3 regions of the Pseudomonas sp. E45-MNA-CIBAN-0222 genome follow, and region 1 is predicted to be linked to each of the others. Evidence: predicted binding sites of a transcription regulator. Region 1 holds the regulator's gene; each other region holds the start of a gene.
What was found. The regulator sigma-54, encoded in region 1, starts transcription at its own class of promoters, with help from an activator protein. The targets are predictions, from matches to a motif close to ANTGGCATNNANNTTGCTNT.
Positions count from the first base shown of each region.

Region 2: glnA (glutamate--ammonia ligase) is a predicted target of sigma-54. The motif match lies at 2,861-2,880, and genes of this name have one in related genera.
Region 3: AAEZ08_RS15870 (flagellar hook-length control protein FliK) is a predicted target of sigma-54. The motif match lies at 2,673-2,692, and genes of this name have one in related genera.

Region 1 is NZ_JBEOPU010000007.1:87,224-91,865, reverse strand. Features, by position in the region: gene lptC (LPS export ABC transporter periplasmic protein LptC) at 1-393, shown strand, start outside; gene lptA (lipopolysaccharide transport periplasmic protein LptA) at 380-925, shown strand; gene lptB (LPS export ABC transporter ATP-binding protein) at 925-1,650, shown strand; gene AAEZ08_RS12280 (RNA polymerase factor sigma-54) at 1,798-3,306, shown strand; gene hpf (ribosome hibernation-promoting factor, HPF/YfiA family) at 3,381-3,689, shown strand; gene ptsN (PTS IIA-like nitrogen regulatory protein PtsN) at 3,696-4,160, shown strand; gene rapZ (RNase adapter RapZ) at 4,176-4,642, shown strand, end outside.
Region 2 is NZ_JBEOPU010000013.1:30,241-34,882, forward strand. Features, by position in the region: gene typA (translational GTPase TypA) at 1-1,012, opposite strand, end outside; gene thiI (tRNA uracil 4-sulfurtransferase ThiI) at 1,180-2,634, opposite strand; gene glnA (glutamate--ammonia ligase) at 2,978-4,384, shown strand; gene AAEZ08_RS18145 (DUF4124 domain-containing protein) at 4,549-4,642, shown strand, end outside.
Region 3 is NZ_JBEOPU010000010.1:89,801-94,442, reverse strand. Features, by position in the region: gene AAEZ08_RS15885 (STAS domain-containing protein) at 163-468, shown strand; gene AAEZ08_RS15880 (ATP-binding SpoIIE family protein phosphatase) at 470-2,161, shown strand; gene AAEZ08_RS15875 (Hpt domain-containing protein) at 2,190-2,540, shown strand; gene AAEZ08_RS15870 (flagellar hook-length control protein FliK) at 2,729-3,952, shown strand; gene fliL (flagellar basal body-associated protein FliL) at 4,201-4,642, shown strand, end outside.

The sequences.
Region 1 (4,642 bases):
GGCAAGCTCAACTACGAGCTGAAAGCGGACAAACTCGAACACATCAAGGCCAGCGACATCAGCCTGCTGACCAAGCCGGATCTGCTGTCCTATCGCGGCACCGAGCTGCCCTGGCATGTGCGCAGCGAACGCGGTGAAGTGTCGGCGGAGGGCGACGAAGTCTTGCTGATCGATAAGGTCAGAGTCGAGCGCACCGACGCCAAAGGCCGCCCGACGATCCTTACCACCAGCCGCCTGACGGTGTGGCCGGAGAAGGATTATGCCGAGACAAAGCAAGCCGTTAGAATCGAGGCCGCCAATGGCGTGACCACGGCAACCGGCATGAAAGCGTACATGGATGACGGCAGGATGCTCCTGCTGTCCAACGTAAGAGGCCAGCATGAGCTGCGTTAAGACTCTCCCCCTCCTGCTCGGTTTGAGCGCATTCTGGCTTGGCGCCAGCGCCTGGGCGCTTCCCGAGGATCGTGAACAGCCAATCCGCGTACAGGCCGATTCCGCCGAACTGGACGACCGACAAGGCGTAGCGGTTTACCGCGGTGACGTAGTCATCACCCAGGGCACGATGAAGATCACCGGCGATACGGTGACCATCACTCAGAACAGCAGCGGTGACGTCGAGGTTTTCACCTCTATCGGCAAGCCTGCCTATTACGAACAGAAGCCTGCGGTGGACAAGGAAATCGTCAAAGCCTACGGCCTGACCATCCAGTATTTCGCCGCCAACGAGCGCATCGTACTCATCGATCAGGCCAAGGTCGTTCAGGAAGGCAACACCTTCGAAGGTGAGAAGATCGTCTACGACACCCGTCGGCAAATCGTGAACGCCGGCCGCGCCACCAATGCCGACGTGACCACACCACGTCCACGCGTGGATATGGTCATCCAGCCGCGCAAGAAGGAAGCGGCTGCGGAGCAATCCGAATAATGGCAGTTCTAAAAGCTCAGCATTTGGCCAAGAGCTACAAGAGTCGCCAGGTCGTCCGGGACGTCAGTCTTTCCATCGAAAGTGGGCAGATCGTCGGCCTTCTCGGCCCTAATGGTGCCGGCAAGACCACCTGCTTCTACATGATCGCCGGCCTGGTCAACGCCGACCAAGGCCGGGTTCTGATCGATCAGAACGACGTTACCCATTTGCCAATGCACGGCCGTGCACGGGCCGGGATCGGTTATTTACCGCAGGAAGCGTCCATTTTCCGCAAGCTCTCGGTCGCCGACAACATCATGGCGATTCTCGAGACCCGCAAGGATCTGGACCGTAGCGGCCGCCAGCAGGCGCTGGAAGGCCTGCTGCAGGAGTTCCACATCAACCATATCCGCAACAGCCTCGGCATGAGCCTGTCCGGCGGCGAGCGTCGCCGCGTGGAGATCGCCCGTGCGCTGGCTACTGCGCCCAAATTCATCCTCCTCGACGAACCCTTCGCTGGCGTCGATCCGATATCGGTGGGCGACATCAAACAGATCATCCACCACCTCAAGGCCAAGGGCATCGGCGTACTGATCACCGACCACAATGTCCGTGAAACCCTGGACATCTGCGAAACCGCCTACATCGTCAACGATGGCCAGCTGATCGCCGAGGGCGACGCCCAAACAATCCTGAGCAACCAACTGGTCAAGGAAGTCTATCTGGGCCACGAATTCCGTCTGTAGAGCCGTTTTTTTTGCGCAGCTCGGCAAATCGGCCCTAGGCAAAGGCTTCCTCGGCAGGCATATAATTTGCTTTCTGTTGGCGCCTGGCGCGCCACATGTCGGAACGGGCGCGGTTGCGCCGGCATAAAAGGTTTGAAGTCCTCTGCCATGAAACCATCGCTAGCCCTGAAGATGGGCCAGCAGCTGACGATGACACCGCAGCTGCAACAGGCCATACGGCTCCTCCAGTTATCCACCCTCGATCTGCAACAGGAGATCCAGGAGGCACTGGATTCCAATCCCATGCTCGAGCGGGAAGAAGACGGTGACGACTTCGACAACGCCGACCCCATGGCCGAAGCTGCCGAACGGCCGGGCGAATCCGGCGCTGAGAAAAGCAGCAGCCAGGAAAGCACCTACGAGGAACCCTCCCACAGCGCCGAGAGCCTTGAAGACGGCGACTGGGGCGAGCGCATTCCCAGCGAGCTGCCGGTAGACACTGCCTGGGAAGATATCTATCAGACCAGCGCCAGCAGCCTACCCAGCAACGATGACGACGAGTGGGACTTCACCAGCCGCACGTCGACTGGCATCAGCCTGCAAAGCCACCTGCTGTGGCAGCTCAACCTCGCGCCAATGAGCGATACCGACCGCCTCATCGCCACCACGTTGATCGATTGCATCAACGATCAGGGTTATCTCGACGAGTCGCTGCAGGAAATCGTCGACTCGTTCGACCCCGAGCTTGAAATCGAACTCGATGAAGTCGAAGTCGTGCTGCGGCGCATTCAGCAGTTCGAACCAGCCGGCATCGGCGCGCGCGACCTGCGCGAGTGCCTGCTGCTGCAGCTACGCCAGCTCCCCGAGCGAACCGCCTGGTTGAATGAAGCGCAACGGCTGGTCAGTGATCATCTGGACATACTCGGCAGCCGTGACTACGGCCTGCTGATGCGCCGAATGAAGATCAAGGAAGACGAGCTGCGCCAGGTCATCGAGCTGATTCAGAGCCTGAACCCCCGCCCCGGCTCGCAGATCGAGGCGAGCGAACCGGAATACGTGGTGCCCGATGTGATCGTGCGCAAGCACAATGATCGTTGGCTGGTCGAGCTGAATCAGGAGGCGATGCCGAAACTACGCGTCAATGCGCAGTACGCCGGCTTCGTCAAACGCGCCGACTCCAGCGCCGACAACACCTTCATGCGCAACCAGCTGCAGGAAGCGCGCTGGTTCATCAAAAGCCTGCTCAGCCGCAACGAAACGCTGATGAAGGTCGCCACCCAGATCGTCGAGCACCAGCGCGCATTCCTCGAGCACGGCGACGAGGCGATGAAGCCGCTGGTGCTGCATGACATCGCCGAGGCGGTGGGTATGCACGAGTCGACCATTTCTCGCGTGACTACGCAGAAATACATGCACACGCCGCGCGGTATCTACGAACTCAAGTACTTCTTTTCCAGCCACGTCAGCACCGCCGAAGGTGGCGAGTGTTCATCTACTGCGATTCGCGCAATCATCAAGAAGCTGGTCGCCGCGGAAAACCAGAAAAAGCCGTTGAGCGACAGCAAGATCGCTGGTTTACTGGAAGCGCAGGGCATCCAGGTGGCCCGTCGTACCGTTGCAAAGTATCGGGAGTCACTCGGTATCGCACCGTCCAGCGAGCGTAAACGATTGCTGTGATCGGCCACTGGTCCAACTGTCCCGGCGGCAGGCCTACCAACCTGCTCTTCGCACTAGGCAAAGGAGATAGCAGTATGCAAGTCAAGATCAGCGGTGTTCATCTGGAAGTAACCGACGCCCTGCGTGACTACATTGAGGAGAAATTCGAGCGTCTTGCCCGTCATTTCGACCGCATCATCAGTGTCCAGGTGATTCTCCAGGTCGAGAAGCTCAAGCAGAAAGCCGAAGCAACCCTGCACGTCGCCGGCCGCGAAGTAGTGGCCATCGCCGAACACGAAGACATGTACGCTGCCATCGACCTGCTCGCCGACAAGCTTGATCGTCAGCTGATCAAGCACAAGGAAAAGCAGCTCGACCACACTCAGGGCGCCGTCACCCGCTGACTCACTATGATCCGACTCGAAAACATCCTGACCCCCGGACGTTCACTGGTGAACGTCCCGGGCGGTAGCAAGAAACGCGTCCTGGAGCAGATCGCCAAGGTGATTGCCCAGGACCTCATCGACCTCGATTCCCAGACCATCTTCGAAAGCCTGATTGCCCGCGAGAAGCTCGGTTCCACCGGCTTCGGCAACGGCATTGCCATCCCGCACTGCCGCATGGTCGGCTGCAACGCACCGCTGAGCGCCGTCCTGCGTCTGGAAACCCCGGTGGATTTCGATGCCATCGACGGCGCGCCGGTGGATTTGCTATTCGTGCTGCTGGTCCCAGAGGCAGCTACAGACGAGCACCTCGAACTGCTACGCCAGATCGCCAGCATGCTCGACCGCGAAGACGTACGCCAACGGCTGCGCCAGGCGACGAGCAATCAGCACCTCTACCAAGTAGTGGTTGACGTGCAGAATGGGGCTTAGCGCAATGGGCACCAGATGCGGCTGATCATCGTCAGTGGACGCTCGGGCTCAGGCAAAAGCACCGCGCTGAACGTGCTCGAGGACAATGGCTTCTATTGCATCGATAACCTGCCCGCCGGGTTGCTACCCGAGCTCGCCGAACGCGCCCTGCTGCATACCGAGTTATTGCACCCGCAGGTCGCCGTATCGATCGATGCGCGCAACCTTCCCAGCCAGCTGCAGCGATTCCCGGAACTACTCGCGGAGGTGCGTGCGAAGCACATCCTGTGCGACGTTCTTTATCTGGACGCCGACGACGAAACCTTGCTCAAGCGTTTTTCGGAAACCCGCCGGCGCCACCCGCTGACCAACGAGAACCGCTCCCTGGCCGAAGCGATCCATGACGAAGAGTTGTTGCTGGCGACGATCATCGATCATGCCGACTTGAAGATCGATACTACGCACCTGAATCTGTATCAGCTTCGCGACATGCTAAAGCTGCG
Region 2 (4,642 bases), on a different contig from region 1:
CCTTCTCCAGGCGATCCTTGATGTTGCGGCTGGTGACGAACTTGCCTTCCTTGCCGGCGAACGGCGAGTCGTTGACCTGGAAGGTCATGCTCACGGTCGGCTGGTCGACGGTCAGCGGCGGCAGCGCTTCGACATTGTTCTGGTCGCACAGGGTGTCGGAGATGTAGAGCTCGTCCATACCGGATACGCAGACGATGTCGCCCGCTTCGGCTTCCTGCACTTCAACGCGCTGCAGACCGGAGTGCCCCATGATCTTGAGGATACGACCGTTGCGCTTCTTGCCGTCGGCGCCGATGGCGGTGACCGGCGTGTTGGCCTTAATGGTGCCGCGGGCAATGCGGCCGATGCCGATCACGCCGAGGAAGCTGTTGTAGTCCAGCTGGGAAATCTGCATTTGGAACGGGCCGCTGGCGTCGACGACTGGCGCCGGCACGTGGTCGACGATGGCCTGGAACAGGGCATCCATGTCGTCGTCCATCTTCTCGTGGTCCATACCGGCAATGCCATTCAGGGCACTGGCGTAGACGATTGGGAAGTCCAGCTGCTCGTCGGTGGCACCGAGGTTGTCGAACAGGTCGAAGATCTGGTCGATTACCCAGTCCGGACGCGCGCCCGGACGGTCGATCTTGTTGACCACGACGATCGGACGCAGGCCGGCCTTGAACGCCTTCTGGGTCACGAAGCGGGTCTGCGGCATGGGGCCGTCCTGAGCGTCGACCACCAGCAGCACGGAGTCGACCATCGACATCACGCGCTCGACTTCACCGCCGAAGTCGGCGTGGCCGGGGGTGTCGACGATGTTGATGCTGTAGTCCTTCCACTTCAGCGCAGTGTTCTTGGCCAGGATGGTGATGCCGCGTTCCTTTTCCTGATCGTTGGAGTCCATCACGCGCTCGTTTTCCAGCTCCTTGCGGTCCAGGGTGCCGGACAGGCGCAGGAGTTTGTCGACGAGGGTGGTCTTGCCATGGTCGACGTGGGCGATGATGGCGATGTTGCGTAGATTCTCGATCACTGATTCTTTTCTCTGTAGATAGCTTCAAGCTGAGGCTGGAAGCTGGAAGTAGTCCGGACGAAGACAGTCTGTCCGAGGGTTGTACGGCCTGGCCTTGCGATCAGTGCCGGTCGGGAGGGCGGTGGCGGATGCTGCCGCCAAGCAGCCCCGGCTGTTTCACCGATGAGTCAGGCCGGACGATAGACGCGTACATTGACATGCCCCTCGCTCAGCAGATGGTGAGCATGCAGGCGGCTCATGACACCTTTATCGCAATAAAGCAGGTACTGGCGATTTTCATCCAGGTCCTTGAATCGGTTGTTCAGCGCATAGAAGGGTAGCGTCTGTACTTCGATCCCAGGCAGCTCGAGCGGTTCGTCCTCGGCGCTATCGGGGTGACGAATGTCGAGGATGACCTGACCGGTGCTCGGCTCGACGACCTCTTCTACCTGCAAATCCTGGCCCAGCTCGTCGATCACGCGATCGATGGCGACCTGTCGGGCGTTGGCCAGGGCGCGTTCGAGGATCGCCATGTCGAACTGCTTTTCTTCGTGCTCGATACGATAGCGCTTGGCCTTGGTGGTCGGGTTCACCGAGATCACGCCGCAGTATTCGGGCATGTTCTTGGCGAACTCGGCGGTGCCGATCTCGAAGGCTGTGTCGATGATGTCCTGCTTGTGGCTGGCGATCAGCGGGCGCAGCACCAGCATGTCGGTGGCCGAATCGATTACCGAGAGGTTCGGTAGCGTCTGGCTGGAGACCTGGGAGATCGCCTCGCCGGTGACCAGCGCATCGATGTGCAGGCGCTCGGCGATCTGCGTCGAGACGCGCAGCATCATGCGCTTGAGGACGACGCCCATCTGGCTGTTGTCGACTTTCTGCAGGATCTCGCCGACCACTTCCTCGAACGGCACGCTGATGAACAGCACGCGGTGCGAGCTGCCGTATTTTTTCCACAGATAATGGGCGACTTCCATCACGCCCAGTTCGTGGGCACGGCCGCCTAGATTGAAGAAGCAGAAATGCGTCATCAGCCCGCGGCGCATCATCTGATAGGCGGCAACGGTGGAGTCGAAACCACCGGACATCAATACCAGGGTCTGCTCCAGCGCGCCCAACGGGTAGCCGCCGATGCCGTCATGCTGCTCGTGCACGACGAACAGGCGCTGGTCGCGGATCTCCATGCGCACTTCGACTTCCGGGGCCTTTAGCGAAATACCGGCGGCGCCGCACTGCTGGCGAAGCTGGCTGCCGACATGGCGTTCGACGTCCATGGAGCTGAACGGATGCTTGCCGGCACGCTTGCAGCGCACGGCGAAGATCTTGCCCGGCAGGCGCTTGGCATAGTGGGCCTTGCACCTGGCGACGATGTCATCGAGATCGCCTAGCGGATACTCGTGCACTTCCAGGCAATGGGCAATGCCGGGCGTGCAGCGCAGGCGCTCGATCATCTCGCGCAGCAGCTTTGGCTCGCTGAGCGCGGTTTCCACCTCGATGTTGTCCCACACGCCCTCGACCCGCAGGCCGGGATCGAGCTCGCGCAGCACGGTGCGGATGTTCTTCGCCAATTGACGAATGAAGCCCTTGCGCACCGGCGGGCTCTTGATGGTGATTTCGGGAAAAACCTTGACGATCAGCTTCATGGAAACAGCGCGGGCGCCGACGTGGCAGGAAAAGAGGGGCGCGGAGTATAGCGGAAACTGCTCAACATTTAATCGCTTTCTTTAAACGCACCCAAACGCACCAATATGATGCGACCTTCATTTGCTTCGCACCAACACGGCGCACGACTTGGGACTAATGGCTACTCTATAGCGCGCACGAATGCCGCAGCGCCGTGGTCGCGGGCCTGCAGTCCCAAGAAGGAGCACTGGCATGCAATTTGCTCTCTTGTGAGGCAGGTCGCCGTGACGGAGTATCCCCGCTCGGCTTCACCCCTAGATTTCGGAAGCAACCTGTCAACGCTTCCACCACTTGGAGAGCACCATGTCGAAGTCGCTTCAACTGATCAAAGATTACGATGTGAAGTGGATTGATCTGCGCTTCACCGATACCAAAGGCAAGCAGCACCACGTCACCGTTCCGGCTCGTGATGCGCAGGATGAAGACTTCTTCGAGCACGGCAAGATGTTCGACGGCTCGTCCATCCATGGCTGGAAAGGCATCGAAGCCTCCGACATGATCCTGATGCCGGTCGATGAAACTGCCGTACTCGATCCGTTTACCGAAGAGCCGACCCTGATCCTGGTCTGCGACATCGTCGAGCCGAGCACCATGCAGGGCTACGACCGTGACCCGCGCTCCATCGCCAAGCGCGCTGAAGAGTTCCTCAAAGGCACCGGCATCGGCGACACCGTATTCGTAGGCCCTGAGCCGGAGTTCTTCATCTTCGACGAAGTGAAGTTCAAGTCGGACATCTCCGGCTCGATGTTCAAGATCTACTCCGAGCAAGGCTCCTGGATGACCGACCAGGACGTCGAAGGCGGCAACAAGGGCCATCGCCCAGCCGTCAAAGGTGGCTACTTCCCGGTTCCGCCGTGCGACCACGACCACGAAATCCGTACTGCCATGTGCAACGCCATGGAAGAAATGGGTCTGGTTGTCGAAGTTCATCACCACGAAGTGGCGACTGCCGGCCAGAACGAGATCGGCGTCAAGTTCAACACGCTGGTAAACAAGGCTGACGAAGTTCAGACCCTCAAGTACTGCGTACACAACGTCGCCGACGCCTATGGCAAGACCGCGACCTTCATGCCGAAGCCGCTGTATGGCGACAACGGTTCGGGTATGCACGTACACATGTCCATCTCCAAGGATGGCAAGAACACCTTCGCTGGCGAAGGCTATGCCGGCCTGTCCGAGACTGCCCTGTACTTCATCGGCGGCATCATCAAGCACGGCAAGGCGCTGAACGGCTTCACCAACCCGTCGACCAACTCCTACAAACGTCTGGTCCCGGGCTTCGAAGCACCGGTCATGCTGGCTTACTCGGCCCGCAACCGTTCCGCCTCGATCCGTATTCCGTACGTTTCCAGCCCGAAAGCCCGCCGCATCGAAGCGCGCTTCCCGGACCCGGCTGCCAACCCGTACCTGTGCTTCGCTGCACTGCTGATGGCTGGCCTGGACGGCATCCAGAACAAGATTCACCCTGGCGATGCGGCCGACAAGAACCTGTACGATCTGCCGCCGGAAGAAGGCAAGCTGATCCCGCAGGTTTGCGGCAGCCTGAAGGAAGCCCTGGAAGAGCTGGACAAGGGCCGCGCGTTCCTGACCAAGGGCGGCGTGTTCTCCGACGACTTCATCGATGCATACATCGAGTTGAAAGCGGAAGAAGAAATCAAGGTGCGCACCTTCGTGCACCCGCTGGAATACGACCTGTACTACAGCGTCTGATCCAGACTGCGTGACAGGAAGGCCACCCTCGGGTGGCCTTCTTCGTTTAAGCGACCGACCCCAACTTCATGCAGCTTGTTGCGGCTCGCAATTCCCACCGATCAGGCTTGCCTGGAGGCCCGAGCAATGCAAGGCTTCCGATGTCAAATCCCGCGGAGCGTCCCATGCGTAGCGCACTGTTCAGCCTGCTGTTCATCCTCAGCATCCCGGCCTTCGCCGAGATCTACAAATACACCGATGCCAGCGGCAATACGGTGT
Region 3 (4,642 bases), on a different contig from region 1:
TTTCTACGCAGCGATTATCAGATGGGTGTCGAACTGACGTTCGGTCCCGCCGGGCCTGGTTACAGGCTCTGAATTTTCAGCCGGATACGGCTGTCCACCTCGCATCAGCGACAACTGCCACCGCCGGCAGTTTTCAAGACGTACCGGATCAGGGAGTGCCACATGACCATTACCTCGCAGCCTTCGGTGGATGGGCAGGAGTTGACCATTACCATCAACGGACGCTTCGACTTTAATGCGCATCAGGCTTTCCGTGATGCCTATCAGCGGCAGGACGTAAACCCGCGACGTTACGTGGTCAATCTGCAGGGCACTACCTATATGGACAGCTCGGCACTCGGCATGCTGCTTTTGCTGCGCGACCACGCCGGTGGCGATGAGGCAGACATTCGTTTGCTCAACTGCAATGCCGATGTGCGCAAGATTCTCTCGGTTTCAAACTTCGAACAGCTGTTCGTGATTGCCTGAGATGTCTACCAGGCTGTCGATCCTGATCGCCGAGGACAGCCCGGTTGATCGGATGCTGCTTTCCACCATCGTCGCCCGGCAAGGACATCGTGTGCTTACAGCAGCAGACGGCCAGGAGGCAGTTGAGCTGTTCCAGCGGGAACGGCCTCAGCTGGTTCTAATGGACGCGCTGATGCCGGTCATGGATGGTTTCGAGGCGGCGCGCCGGATCAAGCAGCTGGCCGGTGATGAGCTGGTGCCTATCATCTTTCTCACCTCGTTGACCGAGAACGAAGCGCTGGTCAGCTGCCTCGAAGCCGGCGGTGACGACTTCATCGCCAAGCCCTACAACCCGATCATCCTCGAAGCCAAGATTCAGGCTATGCACCGTCTGCGTCGGCTGCAGGCGACAGTGCTCGAGCAGCGCGACCTGATCGCCAGACGCAATCGGCAGTTGCTCGATGAACATCGGGCGGCGAAGGCAATATTCGACAAGGTCGCCCATGCCGGTTGCCTGAGCGCGCCCAACATCCGCTATCGGCAATCGCCTCGAGCACTGTTCAATGGCGACCTGCTCCTCGCCGCGCAGGCGCCGGCAGGGCAGATGTTCGTGCTGCTCGGTGATTTCACCGGCCATGGCCTTCCGGCGGCCATCGGCGCCATGCCGCTGGCCGAGACTTTCTACGGAATGGCGGCCAAGGGCTACTCCAGCTCCGACATCCTTCGCGAAATGAATGCCAAGCTCAAACAGATCCTCCCGGTGGAAATGTTCTGTTGTGCAACGCTGTTGGATATCAATGCCAAGCAGGGAACCCTGCGCGTCTGGAGTGGCGGGCTTCCAGATGGTTATCTCATTTCTGCCGATGGGCGACGTACTGCGTTGGTTTCGCAACACCTGCCGCTGGGCGTAGTGTCCGCTGCAGCGTTTGACGACAAGTTTCAGTACTACCCACTGGCGCCGGGCGATCGCCTGTTGTTGCTGTCCGACGGCGTGGTGGAAAGCCGCAATGCCGAGGACGAGCTGTTCGGCGAGCAACGGTTGTTGGCTGCGCTCACTGCCAACCGTGAACCAGCCTGCCTGTTCGACGAGATTGAGCAGGCCTTGCTGGACTTTCATGGGCAGCAACAGGATGACCTGAGCCTTGTCGAAGTCGTAGTGACAGAGGATGCGGGGTTTATGCCGCTGACCAGTTCCGCAACGGCGCACCGCGTTCGCCCCATGGATTGGTCAGCCCACTTCGACCTGCGTGCCGATAGCCTGCGTAACGGCAACCCACTGCCGCAGCTGCTGCAAGTGCTGCTGCAGATCAACCAGCTACGGCCAAGAGTGGGCGCGATCTATACCGTACTGGGCGAGCTTTACTCCAATGCCCTGGAACATGGCGTGCTCGGGCTCGACTCGGCACTCAAGTGCGATGCCGACGGTTTCAAGCGATATTACGACTTGCGACAGCAGCGCTTGCAGTCGCTTGCTGACGGCCATATTCATCTTGAGCTGGGTATCAAGGCGGGAGCGCAGGGCGGCAAGCTGCGCATTGCCATCAGCGACAGCGGATCTGGTTTCGATGTGGCGAGCGCTTTACAGGCACAGCTGGGTAGTGACCAGTTCAGTGGCCGAGGTTTGCACTTGGTTCGCCAGTTGAGCGACGGGCTCGATTGGCAACCGGATGGGCGGGGTCTGAGCGTGGAGTTCGTCTGGCAGGCTGAGGCATAATTCAGCGCTTTGAAACAGGAGTGTACCGGTGTCCAACACTCATCTCGACGGCGCCGTGCTGGCTACGCTGCAGGACGTGATGGAGAGTGAATATCCGGCACTGCTGGATACCTTTCTCGCCGATTCCGAGGAGCGCGTTCGTCTACTCCGGCAAGCCTGCCAGGCTGATCAGGCCGAAACCCTGCGCCGGGCTGCACACAGCTTCAAGGGTAGCTGCAGCAACATGGGTGCAACCCTTCTGGCTCAGCTCTGCCAGGAGCTGGAGAGTGTCGCCAGGGAAGATCAGTTGGCAGTAGCGCCTGCGCTGATCGAGTCCATCGAACGTGAATTCGCCATTGTGGGCATCTTGTTCCGCGCTGAACGACAGCGCTACGGTTAAACGGACAAATCTCTGACGCTCACGCGTTTTCCGTGCGACTCGGGCGGTCGCTGCGCTTCTGCCATTTTGACGTCTTGCGCGCTAATTGCCGAAACACGCGCTTTTGCGCGCTCTTTTCATACGTCTGCACAGGCTGGCCCAGAACTTGCTCTGCTATCGCCACGATCCATCCGTAGCGGAATGACCCAATGGCTGTTTCCCCCGACCTGCTGCTCAAATCTCCTTCTGTAGAGGCGCGAGCCAAAGCCTCGACCAAGGCACCCGAAGCCCCGCGCGAGGCCCGGGATAGCGCCAGCTTTTCCGACGTTTACGCCAAAGAGCGCCAGACGAAACCGGCCGACCGCCCAGTGCGTAATGAGACCGGTCGGGATAAGCCCGTCGACGATAAGGCTCGGAAGGAATCGGCTGGCGTAGCCGGTGACGAAAAGCCGACGGTTGCCGACAGCGGCAATTCCTTGCCTCCCGAAACGCAGGCGGAGGAGGTGCCTGAAGCTGAACTTGACCCACTGTTGCTGCTGGGGCTCGGTGGACAGCTGGTGCCGCAGACTGAAAGCGAGTCAGGCGGCGAGGTTCAGGGGGAGTCGCTGCTGGCCGGTTTATCGGTTGCGCAAGGCCTTGCCGCTGGAGATGAGAGTTTGTCGGCAGAAGAAACATCGCTAGCAAGCATGCGGCCCGTCGCCGACACGTCGCTCGGCACGCAAAAGAATGCTCAGTCGCTGGGGAATCCGCTAGCTGATGCGCAAGCAAAGGCAGAGGTAGATGACGGTTTTGCAAGCGTCTTGCTGGCCGCGAATGAGCCAGACGATGGCGAGTTCGATCTGGAACTGGCGACCAAGGAGTTGCTGGACAGCGTGGAGGCGCCCAAGGAGAGTCGCTCGGCAAGCGCCACTGAGTTGGCTGCCACCCGACCCAATCTCTTGAGTCAGGCGATCACTCAGCAGGTCCAGCAGGCGCAGCGGCCGGCGCTGGTGCCCGGACAGCCGGTGCAGATGCAGCAAACGGGTTGGAGCGAGGCTGTTGTGGATCGGGTGATGTGGTTGTCCAGCCAGAACCTGAAGTCGGCCGAGATTCAACTCGATCCCGCCGAGCTGGGTCGCATGGAGGTGCGTATTGATCTGAGCAAGGACCAGGCTCAGGTGACCTTCCTCAGCCCGCACGCCGGTGTGCGTGACGCGCTGGAAGGGCAGATGCAGCGACTGCGCGAAATGTTCGCCCAGCAGGGCATGAACCTGATGGATGTCAACGTATCCGATCAGTCGTTGGCGCGTGGTTGGCAAGGCGGTGCTGAAGGCGGATCGGCGCGTGGCTCCTCCGCTGAGGAGGATGCTGGTGCCGAGGAGTTGCAGGGCATTACGGAGATTTCCGGCAACCGCACTTCAGGTGATCGCGGCTTGGTGGATTACTACGCCTGAGCCATCACCTATCTTTTCCTGATGGCCGGCGTCAGCCCTGACTAGGGCGCGCCGGTTTTCCGCCGCCGGTCGCAGCAGCCTGCATTGGTCTCGTCGCTTCGACGTTGCAGCGTTCATTTCCTGATACCTTGTCGGCACTCGGGCCAAAGGCCTAGCGCTGTGAATGTCGGCTGCCTGGAACGTTGGCACAGCAGTTGCTCCTAACTCGTAGAACCCGACCGAAATGCGGTTGATGACGGATATTTGGCATGGCTAAGAAACAGGCTCCACCAACAGTGCCGCCAACCGGACCGGAAGCGGAACCGGCAGGCAAGGGAAAGCTGAAACTCATCCTGGTGATCGTGGTCGCCATGTTGGTGGCCGTAGGGCTTTCCATCGGCGGTACGCTTTACTTCATGAACAAGGGCGGCGACCTCGGTGACGACAAGGCCGAAGAGGCCGCGAGCACCGCTTCGGGCAAGCAGCCGGCGATCTATGAAGTCCTGATGCCCGCTTTCGTGGTCAATTTCAGCAACAAGGGACGCCAGCGTTACATGCAGGTCAGCATCGCCTTGATGTCACGTGATCAGGCTGCGCTGGATGCACTGAAAGTACATATGCCGTTGTTGCGCAACCGACTGGTCATGCTGTTCTCCAGTCAGGACTTCGAGGCGTTGAAAACGCCCGTGGGCAAGGAAATGCTGCGTCAGC